DNA from 4 places in the Bacillus cereus group sp. BfR-BA-01383 genome. Region 3 is predicted to be linked to each of the others. Evidence: riboswitches for the same ligand, from Rfam matches in the RefSeq annotation. Region 3 holds a riboswitch; each other region holds the start of a gene.

Region 1 (8,105 bases), on a different contig from region 3:
GAGGAGATTTTCATATGAAATGGACACAAATGCCGTTAGGCCCATTACAAACAAATGCTTATATTTTAACGAACGATCAAAATGAGTGTATTATCTTTGATCCTGGTCATGAAGGAGAAAAGCTCGTTACATATTTACAAGAAGAACAATTAAAACCACTCGCGGTCTTATTAACACATGCTCACTTTGATCATATTGGTGCTGTCGATGCGGTACGAGACGCTTTCCATATTCCTGTATACGTACATAAAGAAGAAGCAGACTGGCTAGGAGATGCAACTGTAAATGGCTCTCAAATTTTTATGATGAACCGCAGTATTACAGCGAAACCAGCAGATCATATTATCGAAGCAGAAGGTACGTTAACAATTGGTTCATTTAGTTTTGAAATTTTTGAGACGCCAGGACATTCTCCAGGAAGTATTTCTTATTATTGTAAAGAGGCGAATGCGGTGTTCTCTGGAGATGTATTATTCCAAATGAGCATCGGAAGAACGGATTTACCTGGTGGAAGTTTTGCTGAATTAATTGGAAGTATTGAAGAGAAATTATTTGTATTACCAGATGAAACAGCGGTACTATGTGGACATGGTCCTGAAACAAGCATCGGTTTTGAAAAAGAAAATAATCCATTTTTACAATAAGGAGTCATTATGGGGATGGAGCTCATTTTAAGAGAATGGATGGGAAAAGAAAAGGATTATTCAATTTCATATAGTACGTATATGAACCTCGTATTGTATACAGAAGGACATGGATATTATATGAAGGAACATGCAAAGATTGGAAGGCAAGGGGATTTTTTTACAAGTAGCAACGTATCCTCTGTTTTTGCAAAAACTTTTGCTAAGTTTTTTATTCGTCTTGTTGAAAATGGAGAAGTTGCTTCGAATATTTGTGAGATTGGCGGAGGAACAGGAAAGTTTGCTTATGACATTTTACAAGAATGGAAGCAATTATCTCCGGAAACCTTTATTGATTTAAACTATTCAATGATTGAAGTGAGCCCTTTTCATAGAAAATTACAGCAGGAGAATCTTCGCTCATTTGATAATGTGTCGTACTATACATCTTATACTGAAATGGGAGAATCATTTGAAGGGATCCTTTTTTCGAATGAGTTATTTGATGCATTTCCTGTTGAAGTAATTGAGAAGAGAAATGGCATGCTGTATGAAGTGCGTATTACGTATACAGAGGAAGGGAAACTTGCAGAAGTATGTAGACCGTTAGAACAAACGATTGGTCGATACTTATTGAAATATAATATTCATATGGCGGAAGGGCAACGTTTTGAAGTGCCGATTGCGATGGAAGGATATATAAAAGAAATTGCGAAATGGTTTCAAAAAGGTATATGTATTACAGTTGATTATGGCTACACAAAAGAAGAATGGATGCATCCTGCTCATTACGAAGGGAGTTTGCGAGGGTATTATCAGCATAAGCTAATACGTAATCCTCTAGCGTATCCAGGTGAAATGGACCTTACTACTCATATTCATTGGGATGAGCTGAAGGAGATGTTTAGCCTGCAAGGAATGAGTATAGTATGGCATAAGAAGCAATCTGAGTTTTTGTTAGCTGCAGGAATATTAGAACAGCTTACGAGTCATCAAGATACGAATCCTTTTTCTGAAATTCAAAAACAAAATCGAGCAGTTCGTTCTATGATTTTGAACGGAGGGTTAGGGAGTGCTTTTGATGTTGTTATACATACAAAAGATATGCAGAATTTACAATTGAATCAATATTTAACAGTATGAAAAAACAAGACACAGTATATTGCTGTGTCTTGTTTTTTCATACGACTTATGTAGCATTGTATATTTTCTCTCATGATATATATTTATATTAAAGATATGAGATGAAAAATATAGAATACGTTCTTTTTCTCTGTCTATTAGTCCCTAACCTAATAATACGCGAACGAGTTGAATAATTGTTTCATTTTCTACTTTGTAGTAAATTTCTAATCCTTTTCTTTCACTAGAAACGATTTTAGCACTTTTTAACTTTGCTAAATGCTGTGAAATTGTAGATTGTGGCATGTTTAAGCCTGTGTACATTGTAGAAACGTTGCTTGGGCCACGTTCAATTAATCCTTTTACAATACATAAACGAACAGGATGAGCAAGCACTTTCAATAATTCTGCATTGCTTTCATATAGTTCTATTTCTTTTTGAAAGGTTTCTAACATGTTCTTTTCCACCTCCGTGTGAGCTGTTATACCATACTATACATACCAAAAAATTAAAGAAAAGAAAACAGTTGTTGCAGAAAAAAAGTCCTAAAGTAAAGAGATTGTAAGAAAAGAGACCCTGATGTAAATAAAATAGATAAATTTGTACGGTTTTGTAAAATGACACTTTTGGGTGAAAATTTTGATGCGTTTTAAAAATTGAAAGATATAGATATATTTGTAACACAATTTTATCATGATTTTCTTATTCTTTCAAATGAATATACAAAATTTTTAAAATAATATGACAAAGGAATTGTAATGATATATATAGAATATAAAACAGGTTAAAAGAAGCCCAATGTAATCAGCTTCTTTATGATGATAATGAGACACTTGAGTGTAGCTGCTAAATCTTAGAATGGTCCAGTCATGAGTTATTTATTCTAGAGCCCATCTTTTATCAACTTTAAAAATCTGTGGTTCCATATATTCTCATAAAAATCAATTGTCTCTTTTGCGGACATAAATGGATTGTTTAACGTAGAGGTTGTTTTCTGCCCCATGAAGTTTTCGTATCCTAGTCCGTGGGCAAATTTAATAGTAGCATCCATGCAGTATTCTGTTTGGGCACCACAAAATTCAATACGATGTACAGACAATTGATCTAAAATCTCTTTCAAGTTTGTTTTATAAAATGAATTTGCATGTGTTTTTCTTACAAAAAAATCTTGTTCTTGAACATCTAGATCGGTATGAATAGCCCAAAGTTCTTTTTCGGGTACTAAATCATCATCACAATGTTGAACAAAAATGATTGGTTTATTTGATTTTCTGTATGAAGAAATTCTTTTATTTACTTTTGTAAGCAAGTTTTGTAATTCAAATAAATGCTCGCCGCTATAACATACCCCATTTTGTAAATCGATAACGATTAAAATATCTGCACAAGTATCCATTATTTTTACCCCTTTTTATTTCTTAATATATCAATTAATCCATTACTTGGAAATAGATGATGTGCTTTTATTTTTTAATGAACTATACAAAAAGAAAAAACATTAAAATGAATATGCTAGACAGCATAAAAAGAAGATATGAAAACTTAATTTCATATCTTCTGTTCGTCCTATGCATTTACAGGTTCTTCTACGTAAGAAAGGGCATTTTCAAAATCAGATATTAAATCGTTAACATTTTCAAGACCGACTGATAACCGGAGTAATGAATTAGAAATCCCTCTTTCATCACGAGCTTCTTGAGACAGTGCCGCATGTGACATTTTAGCTGGATAGGAAAGAATAGATTCGACAGCGCCTAAACTAACTGCAAAAACAGGTAATTTAACTTTGGATAAAAATTGGCGGAGAGCATCTTCTGACTGCAAAGTGAAAGATAGGACAGCACCGGCTGATGTGGCTTGGGACTGTTGAATATGAAAGCCGAGATGTGTTTGTAATCCCGGATAATAGACATTTTTAACTTTAGCGTGCTCTTGTAAATAATGTGCAATTTTATTGGCATTTGTAGCTGAATGTTCAAGACGTACATGCAATGTTTTTAGACCGCGAAGCACGAGAGAGCAATCTTGAGGTCCTAAAATAGCGCCAAATGCATTTTGTAAAAATCCAAGTTTTTGAGCGAGTTCGGCATCTGTTACGACCGCTAATCCGGCAGTAACATCACTATGACCAGCAATGAATTTTGTGGCACTATGAAGAACGACATCGGCGCCGAGATCAAGTGGCTTCTGGAATAGCGGTGTCAAAAATGTGTTATCAACAAAAGTAAGAGCACCAATAGATTTTGCGAGTTTAGAAACCTCTCGAATATCTGTTACTTTTAAAAGTGGATTAGATGGTGTTTCTACATAAAAGAGCTTCGTATTCGGTTTAATGTTTTGCTTTATTGCTTCTAAATTAGTCATATCAACAAATGTATGTGAAACACCGTAGCGAGAGAGAACTTCAGTTATCATTCGATAAGTTCCTCCATATACGTCTTCTGAAATGAGTACGTGATCACCTTGTGAAAGTAGGAGAAATGCAGTAGAAATCGCTGCAATACCTGATGCAAATGCGAATCCCTTTGTTCCGCCCTCTAATAAAGCGATAATATCCTCAAGAGCTTCACGAGTTGGATTACCAGATCGGCTGTAGTCGTATTTTCCGAACGTATCTACATCAAATTGGTGAAATGTAGATGTGTTATAAATGGGAACGTTAACAGCCCCTGTTTGCGAGTCATGTTTATATTGGTTGTGTAGTAAAAGTGTATCTATAGAATAACTCATATTTGTACACCTTCTTTTACAAGTTTAATGGCTTGTTTTAAGTCTTGAATTAAATCGTTACTATTTTCAATGCCAACGGAAAATCGAAGAAGGCGATTGCATACACCGTTTGCCGTTCTGATTTCTTCAGGAATATCAGCATGTGTTTGTGTTGCCGGATAAGTCATTAAACTCTCTACACCACCAAGACTTTCAGCAAATGTAATTAGGGATAAAGATTGTAAGAATGGATTAATCCATGTTTCATCTTTAAGACGAAATGAAATCATACCGCCTCTTCCTGGATAAAATACATCTGTCACACCGTCTTCATCATTTAAATAAGCAACAACTGCTTTCGCATTTTCTTCATGTTGTCTCATGCGAAGAGCTAAAGTTTTCATACCACGAATTAATAGCCATGAGTCAAATGGACTTAAGACAGCCCCTGAAGCATTATGATAATGAGCGATTTCTTCACAAAGTGCTTTCCCTTTTGCAACGACAAGTCCGCTTAGTACATCGTTATGTCCACCTAAATATTTTGTTGCACTATGAAGAACGATATCGGCACCTTCTGTTAATGGTTGCTGTATATAAGGTGTATAGAACGTATTATCTACAATAAGAAGTAGTCCGTGTCTTTTGGCTACAGTTGCGACATTGGCAATATCAGTAATTTGCATTAATGGATTAGTCGGAGTTTCTATGAAAATGGCTTTCGTTTGAGGTGTGATAGCGTGCTCAATTTGTTTAATAGATTGTGTATTTACGTATCTACATCGAATATTCCACTTTTTTTCATGTTCGGAAAATAAGCGATACGTTCCTCCGTATAAATCTTCAGATACAATAAGTTCGTCTCCAGATCGGAATAAAGAAAGGACGAGGAGAACAGCTGCCATTCCTGAGCTACAGGCATAACCTTGTTCACCATGCTCTAATTCTGCGATTGCCTGCTCTAAAATACCGCGAGTTGGATTACCAGTTCGTGAATAGTCAAAGCCAGTAGATTTACCAAGTCCTTCGTGACGATAAGCTGTTGAGAAATAAACAGGTGGATTAACAGTTCCTGTTGTAGTTTCGCTACGGTTCCCTATTTGTGCTAGTTTTGTTTCGATAGTTGACATGTGAAAATTCCTCCTTTTTAAATTGAACAATGAAGTGAATATAAAGTGAAACTTTAATCAGTGGGGGGCAGCACCTACTGACTATTAGCCCTCACCAATCGAGATAAAATAAAAAAAGCCTTCTAAGAAGAAGGCTTTCGGTTTGAATAGAGTCTTCTTCTCATCTGTCAAATCTTTCACAATTTGCTGGAATTAGCACCTTATTAACGAATGAATGTTAATGGTTGCTGAGGCGTCATAGGGCCAGTCCCTCTACCTCTCTAGATAAGAATGTTCGTATGAAATTTTATTATGTTTTTAACTTTACAACAAAAGATAATTGAATTGCAACTTTATTTTAAATAATTTTTATTTTTCAACAACTATCATTGACTTTTATTTTTGTGCATGCTAAATTTATTAAAAAATTAACAAACATTGTTAAAAGGGGAACGCATTTCCTTTTAACTACATAAATAAAATATATAGACAAACTCTTATTGAGAGCGGTGGAGGGAAAGGCCCTGTGAAACCCGGCAACCTTTAAACGAAATGTTTGAAACGGTGCTAATACCTGCAAAACGAATGTTTTGCATAATAAGAGGCGGAACAATTATGTCCCCCTCTTCAAGGTGAAGAGGGGGTTTTTATATTGATAGAAATGAGGGAGATTCGTGAAATTACTAGATTTATTATCAAAAGGAATTGTAATAGGTGACGGTGCGGTTGGAACATTATTACATTCGCATGGTTTGCAAAGTAGTTTCGAAGAATTGAATATATCTGATCCGGATTTAATTATATCGATTCATAAACAATATGTAGCTGCTGGAGCAGATGTGATTCAAACGAATACGTATGGAGCAAATGAAGCGAAATTACGTATGTATGGTTTAGAAAATCAAGTTATCGAAATTAATAGAGCGGCGGTAAAACTGGCGAAAGCATCTGTGACAGAAAAAAATGCAATCTTAGGAACAATTGGTGGCATGAAACATATCGGAGCTGTTACAACGACTGATATAGAACGAGAATTTATGCTACTTGAGCAGGCAGGTGCTTTACTAGACGAACAAGTTGATGGATTACTATTAGAGACTTTTTATGATGAATTTGAATTACTTCATGCTGTTAAGGTGTTACGAAAACAAACAAACATTCCGATTGTAGCCCAATTAGCGCTACATGAGGCAGGTACGACTCAAAATGGAAATGATGTAAATGAAATATTAAAACAGCTTTTAGATTGCGGTGCAAATGTTGTTGGATTGAACTGTCAACTAGGGCCTCTTCATATGACGGAAGCATTTAAAATGATATCGATTCCTCAAAATGGCTACTTGTCAGCATATCCGAATGCAGGTCTCCCAAATTATGTGGAGGGACGTTACGTATATGAGGGAAGTCCAGCATATTTCGAAGCGATGACACCAAAATTTATTGAGCAAGGTATTCGGTTATTGGGTGGTTGTTGTGGCACTACACCGGAACATATTGCAAGTATGAAGCGTGCTATTGCGAATATTACACCTGTAATAGAAAAGGAGACGATTCAAAGACCAAAAGTAGTTCATACACACGAGAAACGTTCAAAAGCACATGTCACTCTTGCAGAGAAGGCAAAGAAACAAACGACGGTTGTAGTGGAATTAGATCCACCGAAAACGCTAGACACACAGCGGTTTTTTGAGGGAGCAAGAGCGTTGAAAAGAGCTGGGGCAGACGCTATTACTCTAGCAGATAATTCATTAGCATCTCCTCGCGTGTCGAATATGGCTATGGGTGCGTTATTAACGAAGCACGATATTCCAGTATTGACGCATTTAACGTGTAGAGATCATAACGTCATTGGACTGCAGTCTCATTTGCTGGGATTATCAGCATTAGGTATGGAAGAAGTGTTAGCTTTAACTGGTGATCCAGCGCGTGTTGGTGATTTTCCAGGTGCAACTTCTGTATATGATTTGTCATCTATCGAGCTCATTAAAATGATTAAAGCGATGAACGACAGTCGTTCTATTTTAGGGAAATCAATTGGTCCGGCAACAAGATTCTCAGTTGGAGGTGCGTTTAATCCGCATGTAAGACATTTAAAAGCAGCAGTAAAACGAATGGAACGAAAAATAGATGCCGGAGCAGAATACTTTTTAACACAGCCGATTTATGATGTTGCTTTAATTAAAGAAGTATATGAAGCGACAAAGCATTTGGAACAACCTATTTTTATTGGGATTATGCCATTAGTAAGTAAGCGAAATGCAGATTTCCTTCATTTTGAGGTACCAGGAATTACTCTTCCTGAAGAAATAAGAGAGAGAATGGATGGACATGAAACCAAAGAAGTAGCTATTGAGGAAGGGATTCGTATTTCAGAAGAATTAATTGATACGGCACTAAAATACTTTAATGGTATATACCTAATCACACCATTTTTAAAATATGAAATTACAGAGCATCTCGTTAAATATGTAAGAGAAAAGCAAGAAGTGAAAGAAGGTATTAATTGATGAAGTGTATAGAAGAGAGATTGCAAAATAACAT
Region 2 (7,380 bases), on a different contig from region 3:
ACCAAATATGGGTTTTGCTTTCCTAATTCTTTAAATACAAACATAATTAATAGCGGTATGATAACAGCTAAAATTCCAATCCATCCAAGTATGTAGGCTTCCCCAATTAACAATACTAATAAGACAATTCCGGCTAGTATATAACTTTGTATAGTAGTTAATTGCAATACAGGTGTCCCATACCATTTATTCATAAACATTAATAACACTAATAATAAAATAGGAACCATTACTATTACATAAATAATTCCAAACTCTACTAATTTACTTTTAAAAGAAGACATTCTAAACGCGACAATTGTTCCAATAATTGTAATGATTAAGATGATAGGATAACCAATTAACTGTACATTCGTTAACGTAAACTGCTGATTTGGACTTCCAAATAAAACATTTGTAAGTAACCAATATCCACCAATACCAATTACCATTGCAAGAATACTTTTTATACTCCCGCCCTTATCTTTCTCCATCTCTTTCGCCAATTCTTCCGCATATGCTTTTGGCGAATCACCAAATATATCCTTTACCGTCTTTCCCTCTTGCTCCCCTTCTATTAAATGCAATTCTGCATCTTCTAGAAAGGCATCCACATCTTCTTCTTTAATCCCTTTTGTTATTAAATACACTTTCGTATCGATTAAAAACTTTCCGCCTTCTTTAGAAATCTTCATTATAACCCCTCCCTTATTCTACCGTTTCTCTTCTATTCGCCTTCATCATAATTTCAACGAAGATTAAAATAAATAAACTTCCGTATAAACATATAATTTGAAATAACATTGGCATAAGATCTTCGGATGTAAATGTTTGAAACACTAACATAATAGAAAGAGGAATAATTAAATATAAGTTTTTAAACCATCCTTCAAAATATATATTTATAGCTACTGTGATGATAAAGATCCCTCCAGCTAACATATAACTTTGCACTTGGGTAAATGTAACCATCTTTGTAGAATATATTACATTTAATATCGTAACCGCTCCTAATAAAAACATTGGAGCGCTCATGACTAAAGACCACATAGAAAACCATGTTTTTGTAAAGCTTGTTACAAAGGTCTTTTTACGGAGCAAAAAATTAGGGCCTATAACAGCTAACATTAATGTGAAACTATAACCAATACACTGAATAAGTGAAAGCTGTAAAATCCCATTATTCACTACTAAGATAGAAGCAATAATCCAAAACGTAACGATATTCATTACTGTAAAACCGATTTGCTTCCACGTTTCTTGTCTATCCTTTTCCATCACTTTTACAAGTTCATGTGCATATTCTTTCGGTGAGCTTCCAAAAATGTCTGCTACACTTTTCCCGTCACTCTCGCCCTCAATTAAATGGAGTTCTGCATCTTCTAAAAAATTATGAACATCACTTTCTTTCACACCCTTTGCCGTCAAAAATAATCTCATATCTAATAAAAACTTACGCGCTTCATTTGATAGCATTATTTTCTTCTCCCCTTTCCTTCAAGTAGACGCTCTACACTACTTTGCATCGCTTCCCAGCGACCCATAAATTCATCCAGTGCATCTTCTCCCTTATCTGTTAACGTATAATACTTCCGTTTTGGACCAGATGGAGACTCCTTCATTACACTTGTTATTAATCCTTCTTTTTGCATTCGTATTAATAACGGATAAATACTTCCTTCACTTGCCATTGTAAAACCATACTTCGCTAACTTTTCACTCATTTCATAACCGTATATTTCACCTTCAGAGATAATAGCAAGTAAGCATCCTTCTAAAATCCCTTTCAGCATTTGACTTGTCGACATAATTCAAATCCTCCCACTATCTTGTTTTGCAAGATAGCCAGTTATGTTTTTTCCAAATGTTTGCAGGATTTTTATGATTCTTCCTCTAAATAGAGCAATAAGAGAATTTTTATATAAAGGAGTGTTTTTCACCATGGTTACAAATCGAGTTGTCTTTTTAACAGGTGCTGCGAGTGGTATTGGTTATGAAATGGGAAATGCTTTTGCAAAAGAAGGCGCAAAAGTTATTATTAGTGATCGTCTTGAAGAGCGTGCGAAAGAAGCTGCTGAACAATTACAAAAAGAAGGCTTTCAAGCGATCGGTTTAAAATGTGATGTTACATCTGAAGAAGAAATTACAGCAGCAATTTCTCAAGCAGTTACTCACTTCGGTTCATTAGACATATTAATTAATAACGCTGGAATGCAACACGTTTCACCAATTGAAGATTTTCCAACTGAAAAGTTCGAGCTGCTAATTAAAATTATGCAAATCGCTCCGTTTATCGCAATTAAGCATGCCTTTCCGATTATGAAAAAACAAAAGTATGGCCGGATTATTAACGTCGCTTCGATTAACGGTCTTGTTGGATTTGCAGGGAAATCCGCCTACAATAGCGCAAAACATGGCGTAATTGGATTAACAAAAGTTGCGGCTTTAGAAGGTGCTATCCACGGAATTACTGTTAATGCCCTTTGTCCTGGTTATGTCGATACCCCTCTTGTACGTAATCAACTAGAGGATTTAGCCACTACACGAAATGTACCACTTGAAAATGTTTTAGAAGATATCATTTATCCACTTGTACCCCAAAAGCGCTTATTACAAGTACAAGAAATTGCTGATTATGCTATGTTTTTAGCGAGTGAAAAAGCAAAAGGAATAACGGGTCAAGCTGTCGTTATCGATGGTGGTTATACTGCTCAATAAAAATAAAGTTTGCTCACGAAGAGCAAACTTTATTTTTTATCACGAGGATCGTCATACTTTGGTAATTGCTGTGGCAGTTTTTCTATTGCAACAATTACCCCATCTAATTTACTTTCAATACGATGGAGTAAATATAGTGTTACAACAATAGGAAATCCCACATTACCTATCATCCTGATCCACTCTTCCATCCCTCTCTCCTCCTTTCATTATATAAATAAGGGAAAAGAACACATTTAGGCACAAAAAAACAAGCTATTATGTATTAGCTTGTTTTTCAAATAATGATACAATTTCTCGTTTGTAATCTCCGCATATAATACCTTTCTCAGTAATAATCCCTGTAATTAATTCATTCGGCGTTACATCAAATGCAGGATTATAAACATTAGTTCCAATTGGGGCTACTTGTTTCCCAAAGATTTTCGTAACTTCTGTTTCATCTCTTTCTTCAATAATAATTTCAGCGCCTGTTTGTTTCGTAATATCAAATGTAGATAACGGAGCTGCAACGTAAAATGGGATATCGAAATACTTTGCTAATATAGCTAAATTCATTGTTCCGATTTTATTTGCCGTATCTCCATTTGCGACAATTCGATCTGCTCCTACGATAATCGCATCAATTTCTTTCGTACGGATTGCATGAGCTGCCGTATTATCTGTAATAAGTGTGACCTCAATGTCCGCTTGCTTCAACTCCCAAGTCGTTAAACGTCCACCTTGTAAAACGGGTCTCGTTTCACACGCGTATGCATGTAAACGCACACCTTTCTCTTTTCCGATATAAAAAGGGGCTAATGCAGTACCGTATCGTGCAGTTGCAATACTTCCAGCGTTACAGATTGTTAAAATGTTATCACCGTCTGCAAAACATGTTAACGCATGTTCTCCAATACTCCGGCACACCTCTTCATCTTCCTGCTGAATGCAAAGCGCTTCCGCTTCTAATATTTTTCGCGCTTCTTTTATTGTAGTAATCTCTCGAATAGATTCTCTCATGCGATCAATTGCCCAAAATAAATTCACTGCCGTCGGACGTGATGTCCCTAAATAATTACAATCTCTATTAAACTTCTTTTGAAATTCCTCAATATGTACAGTATTATATTTTTTTGCTGCCAGTGCCAAACCAAATGCTGCTACAATTCCAATTGCAGGTGCTCCGCGTACTTCTAGCATTACAATACTTTTCCAAACCTCTTCAATAGTCGTTAACGTTTTGTATTCTGTGCTATGCGGCAACTTTGTTTGATTTAATACCGCAATTGTATCACCTTTCCAACTTACAGATCTCGGCACAGTAACAATCGTACTCATGCTTTTATGCCCCCTGAAACTGTTTGTTGAAATAATGTTCGAAACAGTTGAATATCAGCACTCTTAGATTCATATTTTATTAGTTCTTTTCCTAAGTTTAGAGCTTGTTTCTTAGCTTGAATTCTTTTTTCTTTATTTGCTATTTCATCTAAATCAGCTACATGAGCTAAACCAATTGTTCTTCGAATTAATTCACATCCTGCAAATCCTACAGCATCAGTAAAGATATTTTGCAAAATAATTGGTAACCACTGTTTTTCTTTCGTATATACTTCTACACCTTCTACAATCCATAATTTCGTAAAAGTTTCTACAAAATAACTCCATGTCTTCTCTATATGGAAAAATAGCACCCTTCTCTGTTCTTCTTCTCTAGATAAAGCATTTAATAATAGATTTGCAATAAATTGACCGATGTCAAATCCAAATGGACCGTACGTTGCAAATTCTGGATCAATCACTTTCGTTTCAGAAGGCGATGAAAAAATACTACCAGTATGTAAATCCCCATGAATAAGCGTTTCTTTTCTCGTTAAAAATTTATATTTATATTGCGCTACTTTTAGTTTTAAAGTTTTATCACTCCAAAGTTCATCAACAGCTAGTTGTAAATCTGGTTCATAATCGTTCGTATCGTAATGCCCAAACGGATCTGTAAACACTAAATCTTCTGTAATTTTACAAAGGTCTGGATTTACAAATGTACCTTCTAGTACCCTTTTCTCTTCTGACTGCAGACCGAAATCTGAAGTATAAAATAAAACATTTGCTAGAAAACGACCGATATGCTGAGATAAAAGTGGATAATCCTCTCCGTCTATTAATCCTCTTCTTGTAATTGTTAGTCTTGATAAGTCTTCTATTACCGTCACTGCCAACTTCTCATCATGACTGTATACTTCCGGAACGTATTCTGGCACATACTTCGCAAAAATTTGCAGTGCCTTACTTTCAATCGTTGCTCTTTTTATAGACAATGGCCAGCTCTCACCAACTACTTTCGCATATGGAAGTGCTTGTTTTATTATAATTGCCTTCACTCCATCATCTAATTTGAACACGTAATTTAAATTTCCATCTCCAATTTCATGGCAAACTACATTTGCTGCCTTTTCAAAATAGCCACGTTCTTTCGCATATTGTACAGCTGTTACTTCTGTTAATGAATAATATCCCATCGTCTTCTCCCCCTTTTTTAATTCAGAGGTTTTTCTGACGCAGAAAAACCTCTTTCCACAAAGAAAGAGGTTTGAAGTTAATCTTCTCCCCTCTTATCTGCCAGAAAGTATACTTTCTGCTGGAATTAGCACCGTGCCTTTTGGCGTAAATACACGCCCCATTTCACAATGGTATTACGGTCGGTTGCTGGGCTTCATCGGGCCAAATCCCTCCACCTGCTCTTGATAAGAGTTGTATAATTTTTTGAATTTTTAACTTTATGTTGAAGACTATACCAAGAATAAAAATCACTTGTCAACATTTTATTTGTATAATTCTGGACGACGATCTTCAAAAACTGGAATCCCTTTACGAACCTCTTGAATTTTCTCGAATTTAAGCTCGCCAAACAAAATCGATTCCTCTTCATTTGCCTCTACCACAACTTCACCCCAAGGGTCGACAATTAAAGAATGACCTGCAAATTCATTATTTGGGTCCTTCCCTGCCCTATTACAGGCAACAACATAACACTGATTTTCAACTGCTCTCGCTTGCAAAAGCAAGCGCCAATGTGCTAAACGAACTAATGGCCATTCTGCTACAACAAATAAAACTTTTGCACCTTTAGCAGTATGAACACGCATCCACTCCGGAAAACGAATATCATAACAAATTGTGCCAGCACACTCTACATCATCTAGCTTAAATTCACCTGTCTCATTACCCGCTACTAAATATTTATGTTCATCCATCAGCTGAAATAAATGCACTTTACTATATTCATTGACTAGATCTCCTTCCTTGTTTACAACATACATTGTATTTGTAACACCTTGCTCTGTTTGCTTTGCTATCGAGCCACCAACAATATGTACACCATATTGCTTCGACCATTCTTTCAACTTTTCTTTCGTTTCTAATCCATTCCTATCTGCAATTTCAGAAAGTCTCGTTAAATCATATCCTGTTGTCCATAGTTCTGGTAAAACAATAACATCTGGTCTTTCCTTCATCGCTTCACTAATTTTAGTTTTAGCGTTCTCAATATTTTTTTCTACATCTCCAAAGACAATATCCATTTGAATACATGCGACTTTCATTTTGTCAGCCCCATTCTTATTTTTTTCTTTACAAAATACTGGAAAGATTATATCATTTGTCACTAGAATTGTAACAACTTTCAAAAGAGGTGGAAAGTATGAAATTATTTCAACCTTCTGAGATAGTAACATCATTGCCAACACAATTTTTTGCTTCACTTGTTGCAAAAGTTAACAAAGTCGTTGCAGCTGGTCACGATGTTATTAATCTAGGTCAAGGTAATCCAGATCAACCAACACCACAGCATATCGTAAAAGCTTTACAAGATGCTGCCGAAAAGACCATTCATCATAAATATCCGCCATTTCGCGGACATGAAAGTTTAAAAGAAGCTGTGGCAACATTCTATCTACGTGAATATGATGTAGTAGTAAATCCAAAAACTGAAGTTGCTATTTTGTTTGGTGGAAAGGCTGGATTAGTAGAATTACCAATTTGTTTTACAAACCCTGGTGATACTATTCTCGTTCCAGATCCAGGCTATCCAGATTATTTATCCGGAGTTGCTTTAGCAAAGGCACACTTTGAAACAATGCCGCTTATTGCAGAAAATAATTTTTTACCGGATTATACAAAAATTGATGACTCTATTGCGGAGAGCGCAAAGTTAATGTTTTTAAACTATCCAAACAATCCTACTGGCGCTACTGCATCAAAAGATTTTTTTGATGCAACCATTCATTTTGCTAATAAACATAATATATTAGTTGTTCATGATTTTGCTTACGGTGCTATCGGGTTTGATGGTCAAAGACCCGTTAGTTTCTTGCAAGCAGATGGCGCTAAAGATACAGGAATTGAAATTTACACATTATCAAAAACTTTCAATATGGCTGGGTGGCGTATTGCTTTTGCAGTCGGGAATGAAAGTGTCATCGAAACAATTAACCTATTGCAAGATCATATGTATGTTAGTATTTTTGGTGCAGTTCAAGACGCAGCCCGCGAAGCACTATTAAGTTCACAGTCTTGTGTAACAGATCTTGTAAATAGTTACGAATCTAGGAGAAATGCTCTTATTTCAGCTTGTCACTCAATTGGTTGGAATGTTGATATTCCAACAGGATCATTCTTCGCATGGCTTCCTGTACCAGAAGGATA
Region 3 (8,105 bases):
TGTTGTTTTTAATTTGGGTGAAATGGATTTTTAAGTAGTATGAGCTCGAAAAAAATGAGTTATACAGCTTTTGTTGGATAGATGAAAACTACTGAAGAGGAGTACAGTATGATTAGTATGTCATTAAGAGCGTTTAAAATTCAATCGTATTATTTACTAGGTATTCTGTTATTAGGCTGGATGTTAACACCGTTTTCAGCGCATTTTCTAGGTGCTGGAATTGGACTTATTGTAAGTATGTATTGTGTTTGGCTTTTAGGAAGACGGATTGAGAAGCTTGGAGATAGTCTTGTAAAGAAGACGAAAGCACCGACGCTCGGTATGTTCAATCGTTTTGCAGCTGCCATTTTGGGTGCTGTGATTATGTACGAAATTGAGCACCATATGGTTATGTGGGCATTCGCAGTAGGGATTATGGGCGGTTATTTCTTAATTGTTGTTAATTTAGGCTACTATAGTATGAAGGATGAGAAGGAATTAACGAAGAGCTAAAAAGATAAAAAGCTTCTTTTTAGATGGAATAGAGGATCCAGCGTTGGGTAGAAGCGGTTAGATCCTTTTTTAGCCCCATGTGGTGTAAAACCAGAGGGATGTAGTGAGTAGGAATATAATTTATGTGTTCGAAGCTGTGATTTGCATGTGGGTAAAGTAAAGAATATATAGAAAGAAGCTTACGTTTTTCACGTAAGCTTCTTTTTTATGTAAGTGTGTGTAACCGTTAAGCCGCATTGGGTTTTGTCGGTGAGTACGCGAAACTTTACGGTTACACGACACTTATTCATATGAGTAAAGGGTTATTCCATCAGAAACTTTTATTATTAAGCGATTGGGCCGCCTAAGTTAATAATATCGTCAGAAACGCTATCAAACTTTTTGAAGTTTTCTTTGAATTCGTTTGCAAGTTCAATTGCTTTTGCTTTGTAAGCAGCTTTATCAGCCCAAGTTTGTTCAGGCATTAACACTTCGTCAGGTACGCCTGGTACGTGAAGTGGAACTTCAAGACCGAAGATGTCATGTTTAGCTGTTTCAGCTTTTGCAAGTTCGCCGCTTAGCGCTGCTTGAATCATTGCACGAGTGTAACCTAAGTTCATACGCTTACCAATGCCGTATTCGCCACCAGTCCAGCCAGTGTTTACTAAGAATACTTTCGCATCATGTTTCTCGATTTTTTCACCAAGCATTTCAGCATAGCGAGATGCATCAAGTGGTAAGAATGGTGAACCGAAGCAAGTTGAGAATGTAGCTTGCGGAGATGTAACACCGCGCTCTGTTCCTGCTAATTTACTAGTGTAACCACTTAAGAAGTGGTACATAGCTTGCTCTTTTGATAACTTACTGATTGGAGGCAATACGCCAGATGCATCAGCAGTTAAGAAAATAATTGTATTTGGATGTCCTGCAACACTTGGTAGTACGATATTGTCAATCGCATGCATAGGGTATGCAGCACGTGTATTTTCTGTTAAAGTAGTATCGTTATAGTCAGCGATACGTGTTTGGTCATTAATGACAACGTTTTCTAAAACTGAACCGAATTTGATTGCATCGAAGATTTGTGGTTCTTTCTCATGAGAAAGGTTTACACATTTCGCATAGCAACCGCCTTCAATATTGAATACGCCGTTATCAGACCAGCCATGCTCATCATCACCGATTAATTTACGGTTTGGATCAGCAGATAATGTTGTTTTACCTGTTCCAGATAAACCGAAGAATAGTGCTACGTCGCCTTCTTCACCTACGTTTGCAGAGCAATGCATAGAAAGAATATCTTGTTCAGGTAGTAAGAAGTTCATGATAGAGAAGATTGATTTTTTCATTTCACCAGCGTATTCTGTACCACCGATCAGTACGATACGTTTTTCGAATGAAACCATAATGAATGCTTCAGAATTTGTACCGTCAATTGCTGGATCTGCTTTAAAGTTCGGTGCAGAAACAATTGTAAATTCTGATTCATGATTTGTTAATTCTTCTTCAGTTGGACGAATAAATAATTGGTGTACGAACAAATTATGCCATGCGTATTCGTTAACAACTTGAATTGGTAGGCGATAGTTACGGTCAGCGCCAGCAAATCCTTTGAAGACGAATAACTCTTCTTTTTCCTTTAAGTATTCTAAAACTTTCGTATATAATTTATTAAAATGTTCTTCAGAAATCGGTTGGTTCACTGCACCCCAAGCAATTTTGTCAGCAACCGATGCTTCTTTCACAATAAATTTATCTTTAGGAGAACGTCCTGTGTATTTTCCTGTTGAAGCAGAAACTGCACCAGTAGAAGTTAATTTCCCTTCATTTCGCATTAATACTTTTTCCACTAATTGCGGAACACTTAATTGAATCTGTGCATTGCTTCCGTTCAATAATTCATGTAAACCAATTTGGACATTCACAGTACTCATATTTATATACCATCCTTTTCATTTAATGAAATATTTCTCTCGTAATCCCTAGCAAGAGTATAACACAATTATATAAATAATGTATACTATTTATTTATTTTTGTTTGTGTGAATGTATTATTTCCTTATTTATATTTCATTCTATACTTATGGAGAAAAACTTTTAGGAAAATGTGAATATTAATTGACAAATGAATATCATTTCTTTAGTATAGGTTGGGACGGATACTCTCTTATCCCGAGCTGGCGGAGGGACAGGCCCGATGAAGCCCAGCAACCTCACTTGTAGTGGTAAATACAGGTGAATAGGTGCTAAAACCTGTGCGAGGCTAATGGTCTCGAACGATAAGAGCAAAGGGCAAAAAGCAGTATGCAAGTAGCAAATTAAACCTTTCCTCTATGTTAAGTGGGAAAGGTTTTTCTGTATGCTTGTGTGGGAGAATAAATGTATGTCGCAGTTTGTGGCAAATTAAGGATGAGTTCCGTACAATATATACAATTACTGTAGGGAGGTTTACCACATGACAAAAAAACGTCATCTGTTCACATCTGAGTCTGTAACTGAAGGACATCCAGATAAAATTTGTGACCAAATTTCTGATTCAATTTTAGATGCGATCTTATCAAAGGACGCAAATGCACGTGTAGCTTGTGAAACAACTGTAACAACTGGTTTAGTATTGGTAGCGGGGGAAATTACGACTTCTACTTATGTAGATATTCCGAAAATCGTTCGTGAAACAATTCAAGGCATTGGTTACACACGCGCAAAATATGGATTCGATGCAGAAACTTGTGCAGTTTTAACATCTATCGATGAGCAATCTGCTGACATCGCTATGGGTGTTGACCAAGCGCTAGAAGCACGCGAAGGTCTAATGACTGACGCTGAGATTGAGGCAATTGGTGCGGGAGACCAAGGTTTAATGTTTGGCTTCGCATGTAATGAAACACAAGAATTAATGCCACTTCCAATCTCGCTTGCTCACAAATTAGCTCGCCGTTTAACTGAAGTACGTAAAGATGACACATTATCATACTTACGTCCGGATGGAAAAACGCAAGTTACAGTTGAGTATGATGAAAATGGTAAACCTGTACGTGTGGATACAATTGTAATTTCTACACAACATCATCCAGATGTTACATGGGAAGAAATCGATCGCGATTTAAAAGAACATGTAATTAAAGCTGTAGTTCCAGCTGAATTAATGGATGGAGAAACGAAATTCTTCATTAACCCAACTGGTCGCTTCGTAATTGGTGGACCTCAAGGTGATGCTGGTTTAACAGGACGTAAAATCATCGTTGATACTTACGGTGGATACGCTCGCCACGGTGGCGGTGCATTCTCTGGTAAAGATGCAACAAAAGTTGACCGTTCTGCAGCATATGCAGCTCGTTATGTTGCGAAAAACATCGTAGCAGCTGGTCTTGCTGATAAAGCAGAAGTACAACTTGCATACGCAATCGGCGTAGCACAACCAGTATCAATTTCAGTTGATACATTTGGCACTGGTAAAGTATCTGAAGACGTACTAGTAGAACTAGTTCGTAACAACTTCGATCTTCGCCCAGCTGGTATTATTAAAATGCTAGACTTACGTCGCCCAATTTACAAACAAACAGCAGCTTACGGCCACTTCGGACGTACTGATGTAGATCTTTCATGGGAACGTACAGACAAAGCTGCAGCTTTAAAAGAGCAAGCTGGTCTATAATATATGAAGAAAAGCTTTGCGCGGTGAGCGCAAAGCTTTTTTTATTTTGTTTTACTTATGATTTGAATGCATGAGCTACAATATACTTTTTCATATTTGTCATGCCACTTGCCGGAAATCGCATATGAATCCACGCTTTCTCATACGTTGATATTTCCTTTTCGCATGATTTGCAAACTATCGGTTTCTCCTGGAACATATGTAATTACCCTTTCATTTGGCGTGCTTTGCCCGCGCAAAATGCACTGCTCAGTAAAAATAACGTTGCAAATATAATGCTCACTAATGTAGCGTATGGAATTGCGCCTTTTAAAGAAAAGCCGACAGTGATGGAAGCGATAAATAAGAGGATGAATGTTGTTGTTAATTTTTTGTACAGTTCCATAACATGTAAACCTCCTTATTTAGAAATAGAACGTTTAAAAATAAAATTTACTACATAGGCAAGTAAGAGAGGAATTAATGTGTTAGTCAAATAGTAACGAATATCACCATCAAGCATCAGTACATACAATTTTAAAAAATTAATATCAAACCCGTAAGCGATGCATTGAAAAAGGTATAATAGGTACATATCGTTTTATGTTATAGAACATAAAAATCTCCTTTATATGGATAAATATACTTATATTGTATCATATTGAATTCTTTGATTTATACATAATTGTACAAGATAAATGAAAGGGAAGATGAAAAATGAGTGTCAATGAACATAAAAAACAAGCGCCAAAAGAAGTACGCTGCAAGATCGTGACGATTTCCGATACACGTACGGAAGAGACGGATAAGAGCGGCCAGCTATTACATGAATTATTAAAAGAAGCAGGACATACAGTGACTTCTTATGAAATTGTAAATGATGATAAAGAGAGTATTCAGCAAGCAGTGTTAGCTGGTTATCATAGGGAAGATGTCGATGTTGTATTAACGAATGGCGGAACTGGTATTACGAAACGTGATGTAACGATAGAAGCAGTTTCCGCGCTATTAGATAAAGAAATTGTTGGATTTGGTGAGTTGTTCCGCATGATTAGTTATTTAGAAGATATTGGGAGTAGCGCGATGTTAAGTAGAGCGATCAGCGGTACAATTGGACGCAAAGTAGTCTTCTCAATGCCAGGGTCTAGCGGAGCAGTTCGCCTTGCGATGAATAAATTAATTTTACCGGAATTAGGTCATATTACATTTGAGCTGCATCGTCAATGAGTAAGTGGGCTGGAATTGTATTAGCAGGCGGTATGTCGAGTAGATTCGGTGAGCCGAAAGCGTTGGCGAACTGGCAAGGGAGTACTTTTATTGAGCATATTTTGAAAGTGATGACAACTGTGCTCCAAGAAGTTGTAGTCATTAGTCACTCCGATATAAAAGAGCGAGTGGAGCAACTCGTACAAGTTCCTGTTATAGAAGATATTCCGCATTATAAAGGAAACGGCCCACTTGCTGGAATGGTATCAGGAATGGAATATATCGAAGCAGATTGGTACGTGATTATGCCTTGCGATGCACCAAACGTTTCGCAAGAGTGGTTTACTATTTTATTGGAACAAATGAGTGATGAGTACGATGCGGTTGTACCTATTATTAATAGAAGAAAACAGCCGTTACTTGCAGCGTATCATAACCGTGTGAAAGAGAAGATTTACACTTTACTTCAAGAAGAGAAAAGAAGTATGGGGCAGCTTTTATCACAATGTAATGTGAAATATGTTGCTGGAGAAGATGTACAAGCGAATGCAGATTGGTTTATGAATGTGAATACGAAAGAAGAGTATGTACAGGCTCAAAAAGACCTTTCAAATGAATGAAAGGTTTTTTGATATACAGAAATTGGGGAACAATTACTGTATAAAGGTATGTGAGTAAGTTGATTTTAAGGGGAATTTCTTAAAATCATCATACAGTAAAAGTACTGTATAACCATATATTAATTTTTATGGGTTTTTATTACAAGTCTGTTTAGTTATGTATCTTTTTGTTATAATGAATATAGAAATAAAATGATATTTCACCTTATGTATCATTTAGTGAACGAAGTTTTATAATTGGGTAATAAACTCCCTCTGTCTAGTTGAAGAGAGTTTTTTGTTATGAAATTGATTCATATACATCTTTAGTTCTATACGATAGATATAGAATATATTTACAAATATAACATTTGATGGGTAGCTGAACGGAGAGTCCTGTTTTATACTAATATTGTGTCATCCCTTCTAAGGGACAGCGCACAGCCGGTGATTGGCTAATGGGAACATTCTCATTTTGCCAGTGCCGGTTTTTTATTAGATAATGATGGTAATAAACTTTTGAGGGAGGGATCGTTTTGAGAAAGATAGATTTTACTTCTATGAGAGAGAAAGTAGCTAGTTTTTATATTTATGCTATCTCTTTTCTTGGTTTAATGGCTGTTATGATTTCCTTATTTTTAATTGAAATGCCTTCCCATCTTATACTGCTTTTGTTGCTAATTATGTTTATGGGAATTACTGAGTATTTTCCTATCCGTATTTGGAGAGGTGGAATCACACTTAGCCTTACGCTTATTTATACAATGAATTGGCAGTTTGGAATGCATATAACAGTTGTTTCATGTGTGGGTGTGATGTTAAGTATCCAATTGTTTCGCCGGTTACCGATGCAAAGGACGGTATTTAATTGTGCGCAACTTGCTCTTAGTATCGTATTAGCAGAATGGTTTTCCAGTGGATGCTTCTCATTGTTTATTTCTGGAATGAATCTTTCATTTTTATATGAAAAATTCATAATTTTGTTTTTATCCAGTGCGTTTCTTTGCCTGTTTAACAGTTTATTTTACGATCTTTTAATCATACTTCTTCCTCAGCCCTATCCACTAGAAGAGTGGCGTAAAAAGAATATGTTAGTACTCTTGAGTTTGAGTTTTTGTTTACTGTATTCCTCACTTATACATATGTTAGATTACCGATATCGCGGCGTGATGGATGAAATCATGGTTCTGTTCTTCTTTTTCCCGCTTGTGGCAATCTGTATCATTAGCTCTTTCGTTAGACAAATACGGGTGGAAAAAGAACGATTATATAAGCTTTTTTCCATTACGACGGAATTAAGTCGTGGACTATCTGCCGGCAACTTACAGCAGATGAAACAATCACTGAAAGGATTTCTAGGAATACAGGCATATGTTTTATGGGCGAAAGATGAAGAGAACTGGACTCTTTTATTAAAGGATGGAAAAGTACATCGTGATATTTCTAATTATTCTGACCTACATAAGGAGTTTGAAGAGATATTAGAAACTGTTGTTGTTACTGATTGGAAAACAGGTATGGCCCCGGGAGATGAAGTGTTTGAAAATACGATGCGCTCTCTTGTGTATTTACCTCTTAAAGTAAATCATGAATTAGTTGGAATGTTTGTGGCCGGGAAAAGCAGGAGTGCGAGTTTTATTACTGAAGATGTACAAACGTTAGCTACGTTTGCCAATCAATTAGGCAGCTTGCTTAAAACACGGACACTCATTTCTGAACAGGAAAAAAGAACGATTTTAGAAGAAAGAAATCGAATTGCTCGTGAAATCCATGATGGAATCGCACAAGCATTGGCCGGAGTGATATTTCAGATGGAGTCAGCTCAGAAAAAATATGCAGATCGACCAAAAGACATGCAGCAAGTCGTAGATACAAGCATAAAAAAATTACGGAAGAGTTTAAGTGAAGTTCGTTATTCTATTTATGCTTTAAAGCCATATCCAACACAAAGATTAGGACTAAAACAAGCAATTACAAATAAAGTTCAATCTTTAAAACAAGAATATGGTCTAGCCATTACATATCATGAAAGAGGCCGTTCTCGAAAACTTAGTTTTACGAAAGAACGAGTCATTTTCGATACTTTGCAGGAGAGCTTGCAGAACATTGTAAAGCATGCAAAGGCAGACAAAGTTGACATTTTATTAAGCTATCAACGGGAACATGTACTTTTAAAGGTAAAGGATAACGGAATT
Region 4 (8,105 bases), on a different contig from region 3:
AAAAACGGAGAAGTTAAAACAATCATGTGGTCAAATATATCAGAGCAGTTTCCTGTAACAGGATTCAGCTACTGGGCTGTTGGCGTAGATATTACACATTTAAAAGCGATAGAAAAGCAGTTGAAACAACAAACATCTGAATTGGAATTAATTTTTAAAGCTTTACCAGATTTATGTTTCTTAACAGAAGATGATGGCACAATTATAGAGTATAAAGCAGGATCTCCTACAAAATTTTACGTACCCGCAGAAGCTTTTATGGGAAAAAAGTTTTACGAAGTATTACCATCTCCAGTAGCGCAGCAATTTCAAGAAGCAATTCGTCAAGTGAAAGAAAAAGGAACAAATGCAATTGTCGAATATCCACTTACAATTAATGAAAGTATCGATTTCTTTGAAGCTAGGTGCTTACCATTATTGCAGGATAAAATTATGATTATCGTACGCGATATTACAGAGAGAAAAAAGACAGAAGAATTGCTAAATAAATCAGATACATTAGCGGCAATCGGTCAATTAGCAGCTGGGGTAGCTCATGAAGTAAGGAATCCATTAACTGTAATTAAGGGGTTTATACAGTTATTCCAAATTAATAAAGAAGATCAAGAGCAATATTTTGACCTTATGCTTTCCGAAATAGAAAGAATAGAATCAATCCTCCAAGAGTTTTTATCAATTGCTAAAACAGATGAAATAAATACTGAAAAGAAAAATATTTATCAAATATTTAAAAATGTCGTATCTTTAATAAATACAAAAGCAATTATGACAAATATTCAAGTGGAATTATATACAGATTCCCAAGAAGTAATCATTGAATGCTCAGAAAATCAACTGAAACAGGTATTTATTAATATTTTACAAAATTCAATTGAAGCTATGCCAGATGGTGGGGAAATTTCAATCCATATAAAAAAAATCAATAATGATGGTGTTATTATTCATGTAATAGATGAAGGAATAGGAATACCTGAAGAAAGAATTAAGAGATTAGGTGAGCCTTTTTATAGTACGAAAGAAAAAGGTACCGGTATTGGATTAATGTTAAGTTATAAAATTATTGAAAGTCATCAAGGGACAATAAGCATTATGAGTGAGGTTGGTGTCGGGACAACTGTAACGATTTACTTGCCGAAAATTCAAAGTAAACAATCTCTATCAAATTGTGATGATAGTTGTATATCAATACGATCTACTATTAATTCTTAAATTATTAAATACCCAATAACAAAAAGCTAAACTTTTTGTTATTGGGTATTTTTATATTTACTTTAGTAAACTTTACCTTTTCTTTACCTTTGTTTTAATTTCAATTAAGTTTTTAACATTATATTAATATCCATACGAAGTAATGTATAGAAGTTGTACATTATTTTTAATATAGAGATACCATTATTATTCAAATCGCTAAAAGGAGGAGATTATGACAAAGTGAAGAAGCAAGAGAAAAAAAGTAGTAGAGCAATGCCAGTACGGTTAAACATTTTATTCTTTTGTGTATTTTTATTATTTTCTGCCATGATAATAAAGTTAGGTAAAGTGCAAATTATCGATGGAGAGACGTATAAAAATGAAGTAGAGAAGAGAGAAAATGCAACCGTGAGTCTTTCTGTCCCGCGTGGGAAAATATTTGATCGAGAAGGGAATCCAGTTGTTGATAATAAATCTTTACGCACGATTACATATACAAAGATGAAAGGAGTAAAATCAGAAGAAATGCTAAAAACTGCAAGACAACTTGCAGAAATAATTGAAATGCCGCAAGAAGATATAAATAAGTTAACTGAGACAGATAAGAAAGATTTTTGGATGCAATTAAATCCAAAACTTGCTCAAAATCTAGTATCAAAAAAAGAAATAGATTCATTTAGGGAGAAAGATATTAGTGGAAAGAAGCTAGATAAAAAAATAGAAGAGTTAAAAAGAAAACGAGTTACAGATAAAAATCTTAAAGAATTAACAGATAAAGATATAAAAGTGTTAGCTATTAAAAGTAAAATGACTTCTGGTTATCAAATGGCACCTCAAATTATTAAAAAAGATGTTAGCGAAAAGGAATATACTGTAATTAGTGAGAATTTAGCGAATCTCCCAGGTGTAGACGCATCAGTTGATTGGGAGAGATTCTATGTAAATGATGGATTATTCCGATCCGTTCTTGGAAATGTTTCTAATGCCGATGAAGGATTACCAAGTGAACGATTAGACTATTATTTGGTGCGTGATTATAGCCGAAATGATAGAGTCGGCAAAAGTTATATCGAGCAGCAATACGAAGATGTACTTCACGGTACAAAAAAAGAAGTAAGAAGCATTGCCGATAAACAGGGTAATACGATAAGAACAGAAACGGTTTCGGAAGGGAAAAGCGGAAAGAATTTAACTTTAACGATAGATATGGAATTACAGAAAAAAGTTGAAGAGAGCATAGAGAAAATATTAAAGGCATATAAAGGTTCAGAATCGATGTTAGACCGTGCTTTCGTTGTAATGATGAATCCGAAAAACGGCCAAGTATTATCAATGGCTGGGAAAAAGCTTGTAGAAAAAGATGGGAAAACGGAAGTGGAAGATTATGCTTTAGGTACGATGACAAGTTCATATGAGCTTGGATCAACTGTTAAAGGTGCGACAGTGTTAACAGGGTTTGAAACAAATGCTATAACTCCAGGAACACATTTTTATGATGCACCTATGAAGTTTAAAGGTACTAAGGAGAAGAAGTCTTGGAAAGAGTTTGGAAATATAGACGATCAAAGAGCGTTACAAGTTTCTTCAAACGTTTATATGTTTAATATAGCATTAAAAATTGCCGGCGTGGATTATGTGAAAAATAGTTCACTAGATATTAAACAAGAATACTTTGATAAAATGAGGTATTATTTCAGGCAATTTGGACTAGGCGTACAAACTGGTATTGATTTACCGAATGAAACTGCGGGACAAATTGGAAGAAAAGATAATCAGCCTGGTTTCTTATTAGATTATTCGATTGGACAGTATGATACGTATACACCACTTCAGCTTGCACAATATATTTCAACTATCGCAAATGGCGGTTATCGAATGAAACCGCAAATTGTTCAAGAGATTAGAGAACAAACCGTTCAAAAAGATGAAGTTGGTAAAGTGATGCATTCAATAGAACCAGTCGTTTTAAATAAAGTAGATATGAAAGAGGAGTATATAAATCAAGTAAAAGAAGGATTTAGAAAGGTATTCCAAGAAGGGGATGGAACGGGAGTAAGAGCGTTCCAAAAAGCATCGTATAAACCAGCTGGTAAAACAGGGACCGCACAAACGGTATACGGTGGAGAAAGTGATATTGGGCGAAATGAGAAAGGCGATCGTAGAGAATGCTATAACTTAACATTAGCAGGATATGCGCCATATGATGATCCAGAAATAGCATTTTCTGTCGTTGTACCGTGGGTTATAAATGATAAATCTGGTATTAACTCTGATATTGGAAAAGAAGTTTTAGATGCTTATTTTGAATTGAAAAGTAAGCGGTTAACTGGGGAAGCGACAAAAGTAGAGAATTAAAAAGTACGAATCGTTTCTAGTATGTATATAAACTAGGGACGTTTTAATATAGAAATAGATTAGAAAAGAGGCATAAAATAATTCTATTAACTATTCACGTTTTATAAATTAAATCATATATTGATAGCATAGGACAAGCTGAAAAGCTTATCCTAACCTCACAGAACACTCCTTATCACGGTTAAGCATCTATTTTTGTAGATGCTTTTTTTGATGACTGACAATTATTTATCAACCTAATGTTCCATTTGTGATAATACCGTATGATAAAGAACAGCTTATTAGCACAAAGGCTGACAGAGCTTGAAGCAGCAAATAGGTTATCAAAAGAAGCAATTACAGTTATGGAATCTCTTTTAAATTAATAGATTGGACAATTAAAAACATAGAGGGCACACTTTTATGCTTTTATTTTATTATCCAGCAAACTGCACAGCAGTATTTGCATGTAAAAAAGCAGTATCAAATACAGGAACTGTTAGATCGTTCTGGGAAATGAGCAAAGGTATTTCAGTACAACCGAGTAGTATACCTTCCGCACCATTTTGAACTAATGAGTTTGTAATTTGTAATAGCTTTTCTTTTGATGTTTCTGAAATAATTCCTTTACTTAATTCATTTAAAATAACATGATGGATAAAAGTCCTTTCCTCGTCATTTGGAATGATTGTCTCAATATTATAATTTGCTAGTCGTGATTTATAGAAATCTTGTTCCATCGTTTGTTTCGTCCCTAAAAGTCCGATACGTTTTATATTGTGTTCTACCATTTTTTTAGCACTTACATCGCCAATGTGAAGAAGCGGGATGGATATTGCATTTTCTACTTCTTCAGCAAATAAATGCACCGTATTTGAGCACATTAATAAACAGTCAGCACCGGATTTTTCAACTTTTTTTGCAACTGTGACTAATTCATTTTTCACTTCTTCATATTGATGGTTTTGTAATAAAGTAGTTACTTCACCAAAGTCCATGCTGTATAAGACAAGTTTAGCATTTTGATCATATTGAGAGAGTGTAAGTGTATTAATATGTTTATAGTATAGTGATGTAGATTCCCAACTTAGTCCACCAATTAAACCAATTACTTTCATCATACATTCCTCCCGTAACAATTTTGAATTCATTATTTCATAATTCCGATAAGAATACAATGATTTAGGTGTATTATTTAACGAAAAATAAAAATAATTAGAAAAGTATTGAAAATCACTCTTATTGGTGCCATAATACGAATTACAAATTAATACTTATCCAGAGAGGTGGAGGGAACGGCCCTAAGAAACCTCAGCAACCCCTATGTAATTTCATAGGAAGGTGCTAATTCCGCAGAGGACACGATGTGTTTTTTGCAAGATAAGAGGATTCTTGAACGTGAAAGAAAATGACCTCTTATGTAAGAGGTCATTTTTTATTGTATAGAAAGGGAGTGTCGATGCATAATTCATTTTTTAAATAAATATAGAGTAATAAAAGTTTACTAATATGAGAGGAGAATTGAAATGAACAAATTATCAACAAAGTTAGTAGTAGCAATCGGAATCGGATCAGCCTTATACGGGATATTAGGACTTTGGGGATTTACTATTGCACCAAATACATTTATTAAACCTGGATTAGCTATATTAACCATTTTTGGTGCATTATTTGGTCCAGTGGCTGGACTGTTAATAGGACTTATCGGTCATACCGTAACAGATACGATCACTGGCGGGGGTATTTGGTGGGGCTGGGTAGTTAGCTCAGGAATTATTGGTTTTGCGATGGGTCTCATTCAAAAAAGAACTGGTTTTAGTGTGAAAAACGGGACGTATAGTAAGGGGGATATTTCTTATTTAGCAATTGCTGGGTTAGTTGGTATTGTCATTGCTATTATATTTGCTGGAGCATTCGATATTATTGTGATGGGAGAACCGTTTGACAAAATTGTTATACAAGTACTAGGAGCAACAATTTCGGATGTTATTGTATTTTTAGTTCTTGGATTACCGATTACAATTGGTCTGGCTAAATCAAATAAAAAACATACACATTTAAAAATTGAAAAGTAGGGATGTTAACATGCAACCAATTATTTCGTTTGAACACTTTACCTTTCAATACGGGCATGCTGCGCAGCCTACTTTAAAAGACATTACATTTCATATAAATTCTGGCGAAAAAGTACTAATTGCTGGACGAAGCGGTTCAGGGAAATCGACGTTAGCTCATTGTATCAATGGGCTAATCCCATTTTCATATGAAGGGATTAGTACGGGTAACATTTTAATTGCTGGTAAAGACCCGAGGGAAGGCAGTATTTTTGAACAGAGTAAATATGTAGGAACAATTTTGCAAGATCAAGATGCTCAATTTATTGGCCTTACAGTAGAAGAAGATGTAGCTTTTTATTTAGAGAATGAATGTGTAAATCAACATGATATGAAAAGGATTGTTGCAGACTCATTAACAAAGGTGAAGATGCATACTTTTCATAAACAAAGTCCACATGAATTATCAGGAGGCCAAAAGCAAACTGTTTCTCTAGCAGGTCTGTTAACAACAAATGCCGATATATTATTGTTCGATGAACCGTTAGCAAACTTAGATCCGCTAAGTAGCTTACATACAATCGAACTTATTAAAGATATACATAAACAATATAATAAAACAATTGTAATTATTGAACATCGAATAGAAGAAATTTTAAAACTGGATGTGGATAAAATTATTTTAATTGATGAAGGTGTAGTTGTTGCGATAGGGACACCAGAAGAGATTTTGGCATCAAATATATTACCTCGTATTGGCTTACGAGAGCCTATTTACATCGAAGCACTAAAGAGATTACATTTTGATAGTAATAATGACGTAATATATCCACTTGAAAATCTTCACAAGGAAAGAATCTATAGCGTTATAAAAGAGTGGATGAATAAGCAAATTGTATTAAAAAGTAATACTAAAAACAAGGAATTACTTAAAGTAGAGAATTTGTCATTTTCATATCCTAATAAACAAAAAGTATTAAAAAATGTAAGTCTATCAATATGCGAAGGAGAAATTGTAGCGCTGTTGGGACATAATGGAGCAGGGAAATCAACATTAGCTCATAGTCTGATTGGTATAAATAAAATAAAAGATGGAGAAATTTTGTTAGATGGAGTAACTATCAGTTCTTGGTCTATTCGTAAACGTGGGGAAATTATATCTTATGTGATGCAAAATCCAAATCATATGATTACACAACCTACTGTGTTAGAAGAAGTTTCATTTTCTTTGAAATTTAAAAAGTTTTCTAAGGAAGAAGTTAAATATAGAGCTGAAGAATCGTTAAAAATCTGTGGTTTATATCCATTTCGTAATTGGCCAATTCAGGCATTAAGCTACGGGCAAAAAAAGAGATTAACTATCGCATCTGTATTAATCACAAATCCCAAACTTATCATATTAGATGAACCGACAGCTGGACAAGATTACTATCATTATAAACAGTTTATGTCGTTTATTAAAAAACTGACTAAAAAGGGAATATCATTTATTTTTATCACACACGATATGAATCTAGCATTAGAATATGCAGATCGAGCGGTAGTTCTACATGAAGGGGGAATTATTGCGAATAATACGGTGTCTACTGTATTAGGGCATGAAGAAACGTTACAAAGAGCCAATCTAAGTGAGAGTTCTTTGTTCAAACTAATTAGATTTAGTGGAATTTCATATCCTGAAAAGTTTATAGAACTTTATTTCGATGTTAACAGGAGGGAGGAAGATGCATAATACATATTTTCATCGTATGGATGGAGCAGTGAAATTGCTTCTATTTATATTTTGTATGACGCTTACTTTTTTATTTTTTGATTTTCGTATATTGCTAATTTTATTTATGATTGGATGTATAGGTCTTTTAATTGCTAAAATTCCACCTCGTAAAATTATAATTATTTTTAGTGTTATATTTACATTTAGTTTATTAAACTCTGCCATGATTTTATTTATTACACCAGCCCATGGATCTGAACTAACCGGATCATATACTTCATTTTTACATATTGGTTATGCAACAATTACATATGAAACATTATTTTATGCAGCTACACTTTCTTTAAAATATTTTACGTTATTACCATTCACACTTCTTTTTATTTATACGACAAATCCAAGCGAATTTGTTAGCAGTTTAAGTAAACTGGGCATTCATTATAAAATTACATATGCAGTAAATATTGCATTACGTTATATACCCAATATTCAGTCTGAATATAAAGTTATTAAACATGCGCAAGAAGCGAGAGGAGTAGCTTTTGAAAAAGGAGAAGCAGGTGTATGGATTCGTGTGAAAAACCGTATCTTAATTTTCTGGCCTCTAATTATTCATTCTCTAGAAAGGATCGATACAGTTTCAAATGCAATGGATTTAAGAGGGTTTGGAAAGAAAGATAAACGTACATGGTTCTATACAAATAAAGCGAAAAATGGGGATTTTGCCGCTTTATTTGCAGGTGTTTTCATTTTAATTATTGCAGTATATTTAAAAATAAATGTATTTCAAAATTTTTGGTATCCATTTTAAA

The links. Region 3 has a riboswitch for S-adenosylmethionine ahead of metK (methionine adenosyltransferase). Riboswitches for the same ligand answer to the same signal wherever they lie in the genome.
Region 1: another riboswitch for S-adenosylmethionine. It lies ahead of MR065_RS01630 (bifunctional homocysteine S-methyltransferase/methylenetetrahydrofolate reductase); the one in region 3 lies ahead of metK (methionine adenosyltransferase).
Region 2: another riboswitch for S-adenosylmethionine. It lies ahead of mtnK (S-methyl-5-thioribose kinase); the one in region 3 lies ahead of metK (methionine adenosyltransferase).
Region 4: another riboswitch for S-adenosylmethionine. It lies ahead of MR065_RS09105 (ECF-type riboflavin transporter substrate-binding protein); the one in region 3 lies ahead of metK (methionine adenosyltransferase).

What each region holds. Positions count from the first base shown of each region.
Region 1 is NZ_JAKUFP010000001.1:278,719-286,823, reverse strand. Features, by position in the region: gene MR065_RS01660 (MBL fold metallo-hydrolase) at 15-644, shown strand; gene MR065_RS01655 (class I SAM-dependent methyltransferase) at 654-1,766, shown strand; gene MR065_RS01650 (ArsR/SmtB family transcription factor) at 1,911-2,201, opposite strand; gene MR065_RS01645 (cysteine hydrolase family protein) at 2,630-3,142, opposite strand; gene metC (cystathionine beta-lyase) at 3,313-4,476, opposite strand; gene metI (cystathionine gamma-synthase/O-acetylhomoserine thiolyase) at 4,473-5,585, opposite strand; SAM riboswitch class I at 5,743-5,856, opposite strand; SAM riboswitch class I at 6,059-6,168, shown strand; gene MR065_RS01630 (bifunctional homocysteine S-methyltransferase/methylenetetrahydrofolate reductase) at 6,239-8,071, shown strand; gene metH (methionine synthase) at 8,071-8,105, shown strand, end outside.
Region 2 is NZ_JAKUFP010000001.1:96,338-103,717, forward strand. Features, by position in the region: gene MR065_RS00535 (DUF1129 domain-containing protein) at 1-674, opposite strand, end outside; gene MR065_RS00540 (DUF1129 domain-containing protein) at 688-1,455, opposite strand; gene MR065_RS00545 (PadR family transcriptional regulator) at 1,455-1,787, opposite strand; gene MR065_RS00550 (3-hydroxybutyrate dehydrogenase) at 1,921-2,697, shown strand; gene MR065_RS00555 (YvrJ family protein) at 2,727-2,888, opposite strand; gene mtnA (S-methyl-5-thioribose-1-phosphate isomerase) at 2,956-4,017, opposite strand; gene mtnK (S-methyl-5-thioribose kinase) at 4,014-5,195, opposite strand; SAM riboswitch class I at 5,286-5,427, opposite strand; gene MR065_RS00570 (carbon-nitrogen family hydrolase) at 5,499-6,362, opposite strand; gene MR065_RS00575 (pyridoxal phosphate-dependent aminotransferase) at 6,377-7,380, shown strand, end outside.
Region 3 is NZ_JAKUFP010000002.1:87,725-95,829, forward strand. Features, by position in the region: gene MR065_RS02670 (ATP synthase subunit I) at 109-492, shown strand; gene pckA (phosphoenolpyruvate carboxykinase (ATP)) at 819-2,405, opposite strand; SAM riboswitch class I at 2,636-2,757, shown strand; gene metK (methionine adenosyltransferase) at 2,927-4,126, shown strand; gene MR065_RS02685 (hypothetical protein) at 4,332-4,511, opposite strand; gene MR065_RS02690 (MogA/MoaB family molybdenum cofactor biosynthesis protein) at 4,823-5,332, shown strand; gene MR065_RS02695 (molybdenum cofactor guanylyltransferase) at 5,329-5,931, shown strand; gene MR065_RS02700 (GAF domain-containing sensor histidine kinase) at 6,447-8,105, shown strand, end outside.
Region 4 is NZ_JAKUFP010000006.1:174,696-182,800, reverse strand. Features, by position in the region: gene MR065_RS09120 (PAS domain-containing sensor histidine kinase) at 1-1,209, shown strand, start outside; gene MR065_RS09115 (peptidoglycan D,D-transpeptidase FtsI family protein) at 1,432-3,546, shown strand; gene MR065_RS09110 (aspartate/glutamate racemase family protein) at 3,963-4,646, opposite strand; SAM riboswitch class I at 4,797-4,912, shown strand; gene MR065_RS09105 (ECF-type riboflavin transporter substrate-binding protein) at 5,052-5,600, shown strand; gene MR065_RS09100 (ABC transporter ATP-binding protein) at 5,611-7,311, shown strand; gene MR065_RS09095 (energy-coupling factor transporter transmembrane component T family protein) at 7,304-8,104, shown strand.